3 regions of the Streptomyces sp. NPDC016469 genome follow, and region 2 is predicted to be linked to each of the others. Evidence: riboswitches for the same ligand, from Rfam matches in the RefSeq annotation. Region 2 holds a riboswitch; each other region holds the start of a gene.
What was found. Region 2 has a riboswitch for cobalamin ahead of ABZ565_RS24880 (cobalamin biosynthesis protein). Riboswitches for the same ligand answer to the same signal wherever they lie in the genome.

Region 1 (3,264 bases), on a different contig from region 2:
GGTCAGCAGGGCGCTCGCGCCGGTGGCTGCCCGCAGCCGGTGCAGCGGGTGACGGGCCGCCCCCCGCAAGCCCGGGTGCGGCTCCCACGTCTGGCCGAGGCGGTAGAGCTGCGAGCCGACGCGGTAGCGACTGCCCCGCCGCTCCACCGCACCCACCAGCAGCAACTGCTCCAGCAGCCGGTGGGCGCTCCCCTTGGGCAGGGCGCAGGCCGCGGCGATCTCGGTGAGCCCGGCCTCCCCGCCGCACCTGCGCAACGCCTCCAGGAGCGCGAACGCCCCCTCGATCACGCCTCTCCCGCGGCCTGTTCCCCGCTCCTGCTCCGTGTCCGCGTGTCGCGGCATCTTCTCCCCCAGGCGGTCACCGGGCCGTACCTCTTCGCACGGCCGCCGGGAGAGAATGCCCGACCTTCACAACAGGGGCACACCCCGCCACGCGCGAACGTGACCCACGGCACACCGCGCGCCGCTACCCGTGGGGCGAGAGGAGCGCAAGAGGCTTTGAGGTCCTGGTGAGGCCGGTCGGCGGCGTGCCTCCGGGCTCGGATCCCGGCCAGGGCCGGAGCGGGCGGCCCGTTCTCGTCGAGGGGTCCTCGTTTCCGGCCGGTAGGCGCTCCGTACGCACGTCTCAGCCGGCCGGCGCCGGTGCGAGGGGCCGGCCGCAGCGCAGGTTCCACCGCCCCGACCGGCCGCTCAGCTCCGTCAGCGTGAGCGGGGCGACGTCGAGGCGCCAGAACGCCTGGGGCGGCAGCGCGAGGGCGTGGACGACGGCAGCCCGCACCACGGACGGCTCGGCGACGGCCAGCACCCGGACCTCACCCTGCAGCGAGTCGAGCCACGTGCCCGCCCTCGCGCACAGGTCGAGCAGCGACTCGCCGCCGTGCGGGGCGGCCGAGGGGTCGGCCAGCCAGGCGGCGACCCCCTCGGGCTCGCGCGCGCTCACCTCGTCCAGGCGGGCGCCCGACCAGCGCCCCAATCCCCATTCGCGCAAGGCGGGTTCACCCGACGAGCGCAGGCCCAGCGCTTCCGCCGTCCGGGAGCACCGCTCGGAGGGCCCGTGCACCGCCCGGTCCGCTTCGGGGACATGTGGCGCGGCCGGCGCGGCCGCCCGCACGCCCGACGCGTCGAGCGCGGCGTCACCCGCGAACCGGGCCTCCCGCAACGCCGCGTTCATGGCCGGTGAGACCAACAACACCCGTACCGTCATCCCCGCCCTCAACTCCCTGAAAAGTGGCCGCACGACCGAACCCACCATGGCATCCGGGCTCCGCGGGCTGTCCGGACGGGGCATGGCGGCGCCGGGCGTCCAGGCGGTATGGTCGCGGCGACATGACGAAGGTGTGACGGAAGTCCGGTGAGAATCCGGCACGGTCGCGCCACTGTGTACCCGCGCACGCGGGAAGTCAGACCCAGCACCTTCGTCTCAGGCACCACGATCGGGACGCGTGTTCCCACAGGAGGTTCTGCCATGGCACAGAGTGCTGCCCCCGCAACCGGCGCACCCGCCATCACCCCCATCTCCCTGAAGGCCATTGCCCCTTGGGCGGTGTTCTTCGGCATTCTCATGCTGGTCCTGCTCTACTTCGTCGGCGCCGAACAGGGTGCCACGGCCCTCATCTCGGGCGAAGGCGTCCACGAGTGGGTCCACGACGGCCGTCACCTGCTCGGTTTCCCCTGCCACTGACCGCCCATCCGGCTGATCCAGGGGAATCCCTCATGAACTCCGTATCCGTCAGAGCCCTGTTGGTCCGCGGCATGCTCGCCGGAGTGGCCGCGGGAGCGCTCGCGCTGCTCGTCGCCTACTTCCTCGGCGAGTCACGGGTCGACGCGGCCATCGCGCTCGAAGAGGCCGCGCACAGCGCCCACGGCCACCATCACGGCGCCGGCGAGGAACTCGTCGGCCGGGGCGTGCAGTCCACCGCCGGCCTGGCCACCGGTGTGCTCGTCTTCGGCGTCGCGGCCGGCGGCATCGCCGCGCTCGTCTTCTGCTACGCGCTGGGCCGGGTGGGCCGGTTCGGCCCGAGGGCCACGGCCGCGCTGATCGCGGGCGCCGCGCTGGTGAGCGTGTACGTCGTGCCGTTCCTGAAGTACCCGGCCAACCCGCCGGCCGTCGGCAACCCCGACACCATCGGCAGACGCACCGCGCTGTTCTTCCTGATGGTCGCCCTCAGCGTGCTGCTCGCGGTCGCCGCCGTCATCGTCGGCAAGCGGCTGGCACCCCGCCTGGGCAACTGGAACGCGACGGTCGCGGCGGCGGCCGGCTACGTCCTGCTGATCGCCCTCGCCTACGTGTTCCTGCCCTCGTTCAACGAGGTCGGCAAGGACTTCCCGGCCACGCTGCTGTGGCAGTTCCGGCTGGCCACGCTCGCGGTGCAGGCCACGCTGTGGACCACGTTCGGCCTGCTCTTCGGCCACCTCACCGAACGGCTGCTGGTGCCGAGGGCCGACGCGCTCGCGGGTGGCCGGACAGCCGCCGCGATGGGCTGACGGCAGCCGTACGTATGGCAACGGGTGGTGCCCGCCGGGTGGCCGACGGCGGGCACCACCCGTTTTACGCCGCCCACTCGGCGAGGTAGTACTTCAGCGACGCGTCCTCGTTCACGAGTCGCATCCCGGCCGCCGTCATGACCCGCTGCGAGGGGATGTTGCCGGAGTCGGCGTCCCCGCGCACCCGCGCGACGCCTTGTTCCCGGGCGAACCGGAGCAGCGCCCGGAGCGCCTCGGAGGCGTAACCCTGTCCGCGTGCCGACTCCACGAGCCCGTAACCGATCGTGACGCTGCCCCGCTCGTCCGGCGCGCCGTGGAAGCCGATGCCACCGATGACCACACCCTCCGCACGGAGCCGTATCTCGTAGGAGCAGAACGGGCTGGGATCTCCGTTCTCCGCGCATGTGGCGAGGAAGCGCGTCGCGGCCCCCTGCTCGCCGGGGGAGGGGTAGCCGGGGGCCCAGCGCGCACCGGCCGGGGGTGCGCCCGCGGCGACGTGCTCGGCGTCGGCGGGCGACATCGGGTGCAGGAACAGGCGCGGCGTCTCAAGGTCGGTCATGGTCCTGTGGAGTATCACGCGGCTGCTGCTCCCGGCACCCGAAATACGGCGGGTGCCCATACGGGCTTACGCGGGCCCGAGGTCACCGGACAGCGCGGCGGCCAGCCGCAGCTGGGTGTCCGCCTCGGCCTGCCGCCCCTGGCGCTCCAGGGTCCGGCCGAGCATCAGGCGGGCGTAGTGCTCCACCGGGTCGCGCTCCAGAACCGCGCGAAGCTCCGTCT
Region 2 (3,264 bases):
GATCAGCTCCTGGTCCTCGGGCGCGAGCAGCGCGGTCGTGCCGAAGAACGAGGCGAAGACCCCGCCCCGGTCGATGTCCCCGACCACCACGACCGGGAAGCGCGCCGCCCGGGCGATGCCCATGTTCACGATGTCCGTGCGGCGCAGGTTGATCTCGGCGGGCGACCCCGCGCCCTCGCAGATCACCGCGTCGTACGTGCCGCGCAGCTGCTCCAGGCAGTCCGTGACGGTGGACAGCAGTTGTTCCTGCCGCCCGCCGTGGTAGCCGCGGGCGCTCATCTCGCCGACCGGCCGCCCCATCAGGACGACCTGGCTGGAGCGGTCGCCGCCGGGCTTGAGCAGCACCGGGTTCATCAGGGCGGTCGGCTCGACGCGGGCGGCCTGGGCCTGCATCGCCTGGGCCCGGCCGATCTCGGCGCCCTCGCGGGTGACGAAGGAGTTCAGCGACATGTTCTGCGCCTTGAACGGGGCGGCCTTCACGCCCCGGCGCACCAGCCAGCGGCAGATGCCCGCCGTGACGACGCTCTTGCCCGCGTCCGATGTGGTCCCGGCGACCAGCAGTCCGCCGCTCATATCGCTCTCCGTCCAGAGGTACGAGGTCCTTGAGGTCCCCCGGTCCGTCCCGGGATCCGGCGCGCGACCGCTCCCGCGCCCAGCCGGGCGGCCACGCCGACGCCGAGGGCGAGCACGCCCACCCGGCGTGAGAGCCGCACGGCACGCGCGATGTCCCCGGTCTCCACGGCACGGCCCGCCTCCCCGTTGAGCACGGGCCGGTGCTCGACGCGCCCCCCGTACGCGAGGGTCCCGCCCAGCCGTACGCCGAGCGCCCCGGCGAACGCGGCCTCCACGGGCCCCGCGTTGGGGCTCGGGTGCTTCGCGGCGTCGGCCCGCCAGGCCCGTACCGCCTCCCGGGGGCGGCCGCCGGAGGCCACGGCGAGCAGGGCGGTGAGCCGGGCGCCGGGCCAGCCCGCGAGGTCGTCCAGCCGGGCCGACGCCCAGCCGTACCGCAGGTAGCGGGGCGACTTGTGGCCGACCATCGCGTCGAGCGTGTTGGCGGCGCGGAAGCCGACGAGCCCGGGGACACCGGCGAGGGCGCCCCAGACGAGGGCGCCGACCACGGCGTCCGAGGTGTTCTCGGCGACGGACTCCACGACGGCGCGTGCGATCCCGGGGCCGTCCAGCGCCTGCGGGTCGCGCCCGCACAGGTGCGGCAGCCGCTCCCGGGCGCGCTCGATGTCACCGGCGGCGAGCGCCCCGCCGATGGCCCGGGCCTCGCGCCCCAGCGACGTACCGCCGACGACGGACCAGGTGGCGGCGGCGGTCAGGGCCACGGAGGCGGCGGGACGGCGGCGCAGGGCGTGGGCGGCGAGCGCGGCGCTCCCGGCGGCGCCCCCGGCGCAGATCAGGGTGTGCAGGGCGCCCCGGCCGCGGTGGTCGCGCCAGAGCCGGTCCTCGACGGCCGCGGCGGCCCGCCCGAAGGCGGCGACCGGGTGCCCCCTGCGGGGGTCACCGAGCAGCAGGTCGGCGATCAGGCCGGCGGTGGCGCCGTACGCGAAGATGCGATCGGCACGCACGGTTCAGCCGGCCGTACCAGAGGCTGCCGACAGGGGCTGTGGGGAGGTCGCACGGCAGCCGGGCATGGCGATATGTCCTCACTCAGGGTCCGCGCCCTGGTTCGACGTGACGGCGACAAGAGTCTCCTGGCTTCCGGATCGGCGGATTCCCCGGTCTTCCAGCCCGCTCGCGCGGGCCGTGACGTGCGGTGGGGACCGCTCCCCGGTGACAGTGGCGGGACCGCGCCGGATTCGCACCGGCTTCCTCTGCTGTCGCCGTAATGGCTCCGGCAGTCCACCACGCCCCGCGAACGCCCGTCAACTCGCCGTTGACCTGCGGCGGCACGGTGTGGGCGGACACACAGCGGGCCGGACGCGCACGAGGTGCGTCCGGCCCGGGGGAGAGGTGGTGCGTCAGGCGACGATCAGATAGATGCCGTACGCGACCGCCGCCGCGCACAGCCCGAAGCAGACGTACGCCCCGGCGCGCGCCAGCAGGAGCGAGGAGCCCGCCTGACCGCCCCCGGCGGCCGGCTCCGGCTGCTTGGAGAGGCCGGCGATCCCCAGGGTGAAGAGGCCCACCAGGGCGACGGTGGTGATGAGGGAGACGCCGAAGACGGTGCCCAGAGCTGCCCAGTCGATGTTCATACGGGGTGTCCTTACCGGAGTACCGGGGTCTGTCAGACCGTGGCGGGTCGGGCCGGATCGGCGGCGACGGGACCGGCGGGCGCCGGAATGGTGGCGGCGAGGTCGTGCGCCTGGGCCACGGTGGGCGGCGGGCTCACGGCCGCGATGGCCTGGGTGACGACACCGGCGGGCTCGGCGGGGGCCGCGTCCTCGGTGCCGGGCGCGACATCGCCGTGGCCGACGGGTTTGCGGCGCGAGAGCACCCAGATCGCCCCGGACCCGGCGATCAGGAGGGCCGCGACGACCACGACACCCCAGGTGCCCTGCTTCGTCAGGAACTCGGCACCCGCGCCGACCAGACCGGCGGCCGGCAGGGTCAGGCCCCAGGCGACGAACATCCGGGTGGCGGTGGACCAGCGGACCACGCCCCCGGCACGGCCGAGGCCCGCGCCCATCACGGCCCCGGAGCAGGACTGCGTGGTGGAGAGGGAGAAGCCGAGGTGCGAGGAGGCCAGGATGACGGTGGCCGCGCTGGTCTGGGCGGCGAAGCCCTGCGGGGGCTTCAGCTCGGTCAGGCCGCTGCCCATGGTGCGGATGATGCGCCAGCCGCCGAGGTACGTGCCGAGCGCGATGGCCAGGCCGGCGCTGACGATGACCCAGACCGGCGGGTTGGAGCCGGGGGAGAGGACGCCGCCGGTGACCAGGGCGAGGGTGATGATGCCCATGGTCTTCTGCGCGTCGTTGGTGCCGTGGGCGAGCGAGACGAGTCCGGCCGAGGCGATCTGCCCCGCCCGGTAGCCCTTGGCGGTCGCCTTCTCCTGGGCGTCGTTCCGGATCTTCCCGCCGATCCGGTACGTGAGCCGGGTGGCCAGGAGCGCGGCCACACCGGCCACGATCGGGGCGGCGACGGCGGGCAGCAGCACCTTGGTGACGACGGTGCCGCCGTCGACCGACGACCAGCCGGCGGACATCACCGCGGCGCCGATGAGGCCGCCGAACAGTGCGTGGGAGGAGCTGGACGGGAGCCCGACCAGCCAGGTCAGAAGATTCCACAGGATGGCGCCGACGAGCGCCGCGAAGATGA
Region 3 (3,264 bases), on a different contig from region 2:
GCGTCGGCGGCCGTCATGACGACGAACGAGGTCAGCGCCGAGAACAGCTGCATCGCGGCGACCCCGGACAGCACGACCCGGTCGGTGGAGCCGCCCAGGGTGTGGCTGAGGAGCATCACCAGCGCGAACGAGCAGAGCGCCCCGATGAACGCCCCGGCCGGCAGCGACACCGCTCCCCCGCCGACGCCGAGCACGACGACCAGGACCGCGCCGGTGGACGCCCCGGAGGAGACGCCGAGGACGAACGGGTCGGCGAGCGGGTTGCGCAGCAAGGACTGCATGACGGTCCCGCAGACCGCGAGGCCGGCCCCGCAGACGGCGGCGAGCAGGGTACGCGGCATGCGCAGGTTCCAGATGATGCCGTCGCGGATCGGGCTGAGCCGGGCCTCGCCGATGCCGAGGTGGGCGGCGACGGCGGACCAGACGTCCACGACGGAGATCCGGGCCGGTCCGATGGTGACGGCGACCGCGACGGACAGGACGAGCAGCAGAAGGCCGCCGGTCCACAGGAGGCCGCCGCGCAGGCGGCGCGGGCGGGGGCGGGCGGGCACGGCGGCTTCCGGCGCCTTCTCGCGCGGGGCGGTCAGCGGGTCGGTGGCCGTCACCCCGCGAGCCCGAACTCGCGCAGCCCGGCGGCCACCAGCTCCACGCCCTCGACCGTGCGGATGGTCGGGTTCATCGCCTGGCCGCTGAGCAGGACGTAGCGCTTGTGGCGTACGGCGTCCATCTTCTTCGTGACGGGGTTGGACTCCAGGAAGGCGATTTTCCCGGCGGCGCTCTCGGCGGTCTGCGACTTGCGGGTGAGGTCGCCGATGACCAGCACGTCCGGGTTGCGGTCGGCGACGGTCTCCCAGTTGATCCGGGGCCACTCGTCGTGTGTGTCGTCGAAGGCGTTCTTCAGGCCGAGCTCCCGGGTGATGATGCCCGGCGCCCCGCAGCAGCCCGCCAGGTAGGGGGACTCGGAGTTGGCGAACCAGTACAGGACGGAGGTGCCGGATCCGTCGATGCCCTCGGCCGCCTCGCGGATACGGGTGCGGAGCCGCGCGACCAGCTTCTCGCCGCGCTCGGGCACGCCGAACACCCGGGCCAGGTCGCGCACTTCGCCGTAGACGCTGTCCATGGTGAGGGCCCCGGTGCGGACGCCGTCGCCGTCCCTGGTGTTGTCCTTGGCCGTGCAGTCGGCGGGCGAGACGTAGGTGGGGACGCCCAGCTGCTCGAACTGTTCGCGCGGGGCGACGCCGCCCTTGGCGAGGGTCGACTCGAAGTCGGCGGCGACGAAGTCGGGCTCCTGGTCGAGGACCTTCTCGGAGGAGGGCCGGTTGTCGGCGATCCGCTTCACGCCGGCGTTGGCCTTCTCCAGGCCCTTCATCACCGGGTCGGTCCAGGTGGCGGTGGCGGCGATCCGGTCCTGGAGTCCGAGCGAGAGCAGGATCTCCGTGGTGCCCTGGTCGACGGAGACCGCGCGGCGGGGCGCGGCCGGCACGGTGACGGTGCGCCCGCAGTTCTTGAGGGTGACCGGATAGCCGTCCGCCGTGCCCTTGTCCCCGGCCGCGTCGGGCGGGCTTCCTCCGCAGGCCGTCAGCAGCAGGAGCGCGGCGGTGAGCAGGGCGGCGGAACGGGCGGGGCCGGATATCGGCGGCACGGGGTACCTCGGCGTCTCTGGGCCCATGCGCGGGGCCCGCTGTACGGAACCCGCCGTCCGGTCCCGGACGGCGGTCGCCAGCAGGTCTTCGGACTCGGGTTCGCTCGGGCGGGACGCCTTCCCGGGAGACGGTGGTCTCCCAGTGGCCGTGGCCCCGCCCGTCCCCCTCACCGCTGCGCGTCAGTTCCGGATTCGCACCGGATTCCCTGACCCCTACGTGGAGTTCGACTGGCCTGGGCACGCTACCACGCGGGTCCGCGCGGCTCAGCGGCGCCCGTGCCCGTCCGGAAAGGGCCGCTCACGGACGTTGGAGGGCCACCACCGCGTTGTGCCCGCCGAAGCCGAAGGAGTGGCTGACGGCCCGGTGGACGGGCCGCACCAGCGGCACCTTGGTGACGCAGTCGATGTCGAACCCGGGCGCGGGGGCGTCCAGATTGGCCACCGGCGGGACGACCCCGCGCTGGAGGGTGAGGATCGTCAGCCCCGCCTCGATCGCCCCGGCCGCGCCCATGCAGTGCCCGAGCACGCCCTTCGGGGCGGTGACGGGCGGCCGGTGCGGGTACACCCGGCTGATCAGCGCGGCCTCGGCGGCGTCGTTGCGTACGGTCGCGGTGCCGTGCGCGTTGACGTGCTCCACCTCGTCGGCCCGCCAGCCCGCGTCGCGCAGGGCGGCCTCGGCGGCGGCCCGGGCGACCCGCCCGTCGGGGTGCGGGCTGGTGGGGTGGTGGGCGTCCGTGGTGGCGCCGGTGCCGGCGAGCAGGGCCCGGGGTTCGGCGCCCCTGGCCTCCGCGTCGGCGGCGCGTTCCAGCACCATCACGGCGGCCCCCTCGCCCATGACGAGTCCGGCGCGGTCGGCGGCGAAGGGCCGGCTGAGCCGGGACAGGTCGCCGTCCGCCCGGGCGGCGGCCCCGGACCGGGCGAAGCCGGTCATGGCGATGGGGAAGACGGTCGACTCGGTCGCCCCCGCGATGGCGACGTCGCACTGCCCGGTCACCAGCAGGTCGCGGGCGACGGACAGCGCGGTGACGCCGGACGAACAGGCCGTGCAGGGGGCCATGCTGGGGCCGGTGGCCCGCATCTCGATCGCGATCTCGGCGGCCGGCATGTTGGGGATGGTCAGCAGGACCCCGGCCGGCGAGGTCGCCTCCGGCCCCCTCCGCTCCAGCACCAGCGCCTGGTCGGTGAGGTGCGCGGAGCCCCCGCTGCTGGTGCCGACGACGACCGCGACGCGGCTGCCGTCCCAGCCGGCCGGGTCGAGCCCGGCGTCGGCGACGGCCTCCCGGGCGGCCAGGACCGCGAACTTGACGTACCGGCCCATCCGGAAGGCCGTGCGGCGGCCGATCTCGGCGTCCAGGTCGATTCCGTCGACCACACAGGCGAAGTCGATCGCGCACCCGGCGAGCGCGGGAACGGTGCGGGCCGGGCTCACCGCGGCACACACCCCGTCCCAGGTGGACTCGGTGTCGTTGCCGACCGGGGTGATCATGCCGAGGCCGGTGACGGCGATGGCCGGTGTCCTCATCGGGCGACGCCCGCCGCCGCGTGGAGGTGCTCCGTGAGCTCGGCGAGGGTGGTCCCCCGGGTCAGGATGCCGGTGTCCAGCTCGACCCCGGTGGTCTCCC

Region 1: another riboswitch for cobalamin. It lies ahead of ABZ565_RS06425 (CbtB-domain containing protein); the one in region 2 lies ahead of ABZ565_RS24880 (cobalamin biosynthesis protein).
Region 3: another riboswitch for cobalamin. It lies ahead of ABZ565_RS31500 (ABC transporter substrate-binding protein); the one in region 2 lies ahead of ABZ565_RS24880 (cobalamin biosynthesis protein).

What each region holds. Positions count from the first base shown of each region.
Region 1 is NZ_JBEYCQ010000004.1:251,024-254,287, forward strand. It holds gene ABZ565_RS06415 (helix-turn-helix domain-containing protein) at 1-288, opposite strand, end outside; gene ABZ565_RS06420 (histidine phosphatase family protein) at 626-1,204, opposite strand; adenosylcobalamin (AdoCbl) riboswitch at 1,329-1,420, shown strand; gene ABZ565_RS06425 (CbtB-domain containing protein) at 1,466-1,681, shown strand; gene ABZ565_RS06430 (CbtA family protein) at 1,714-2,484, shown strand; gene ABZ565_RS06435 (GNAT family N-acetyltransferase) at 2,549-3,043, opposite strand; gene ABZ565_RS06440 (tetratricopeptide repeat protein) at 3,110-3,264, opposite strand, start outside.
Region 2 is NZ_JBEYCQ010000023.1:67,765-71,028, forward strand. It holds gene ABZ565_RS24875 (cobyric acid synthase) at 1-573, opposite strand, end outside; gene ABZ565_RS24880 (cobalamin biosynthesis protein) at 570-1,574, opposite strand; cobalamin riboswitch at 1,694-1,822, opposite strand; gene ABZ565_RS24885 (hypothetical protein) at 1,968-2,201, opposite strand; gene ABZ565_RS24890 (inorganic phosphate transporter) at 2,234-3,264, opposite strand, start outside.
Region 3 is NZ_JBEYCQ010000040.1:25,827-29,090, reverse strand. It holds gene ABZ565_RS31505 (iron chelate uptake ABC transporter family permease subunit) at 1-551, opposite strand, end outside; gene ABZ565_RS31500 (ABC transporter substrate-binding protein) at 602-1,642, opposite strand; cobalamin riboswitch at 1,704-1,890, opposite strand; gene ABZ565_RS31495 (beta-ketoacyl-[acyl-carrier-protein] synthase family protein) at 1,941-3,164, opposite strand; gene ABZ565_RS31490 (acyl carrier protein) at 3,161-3,264, opposite strand, start outside.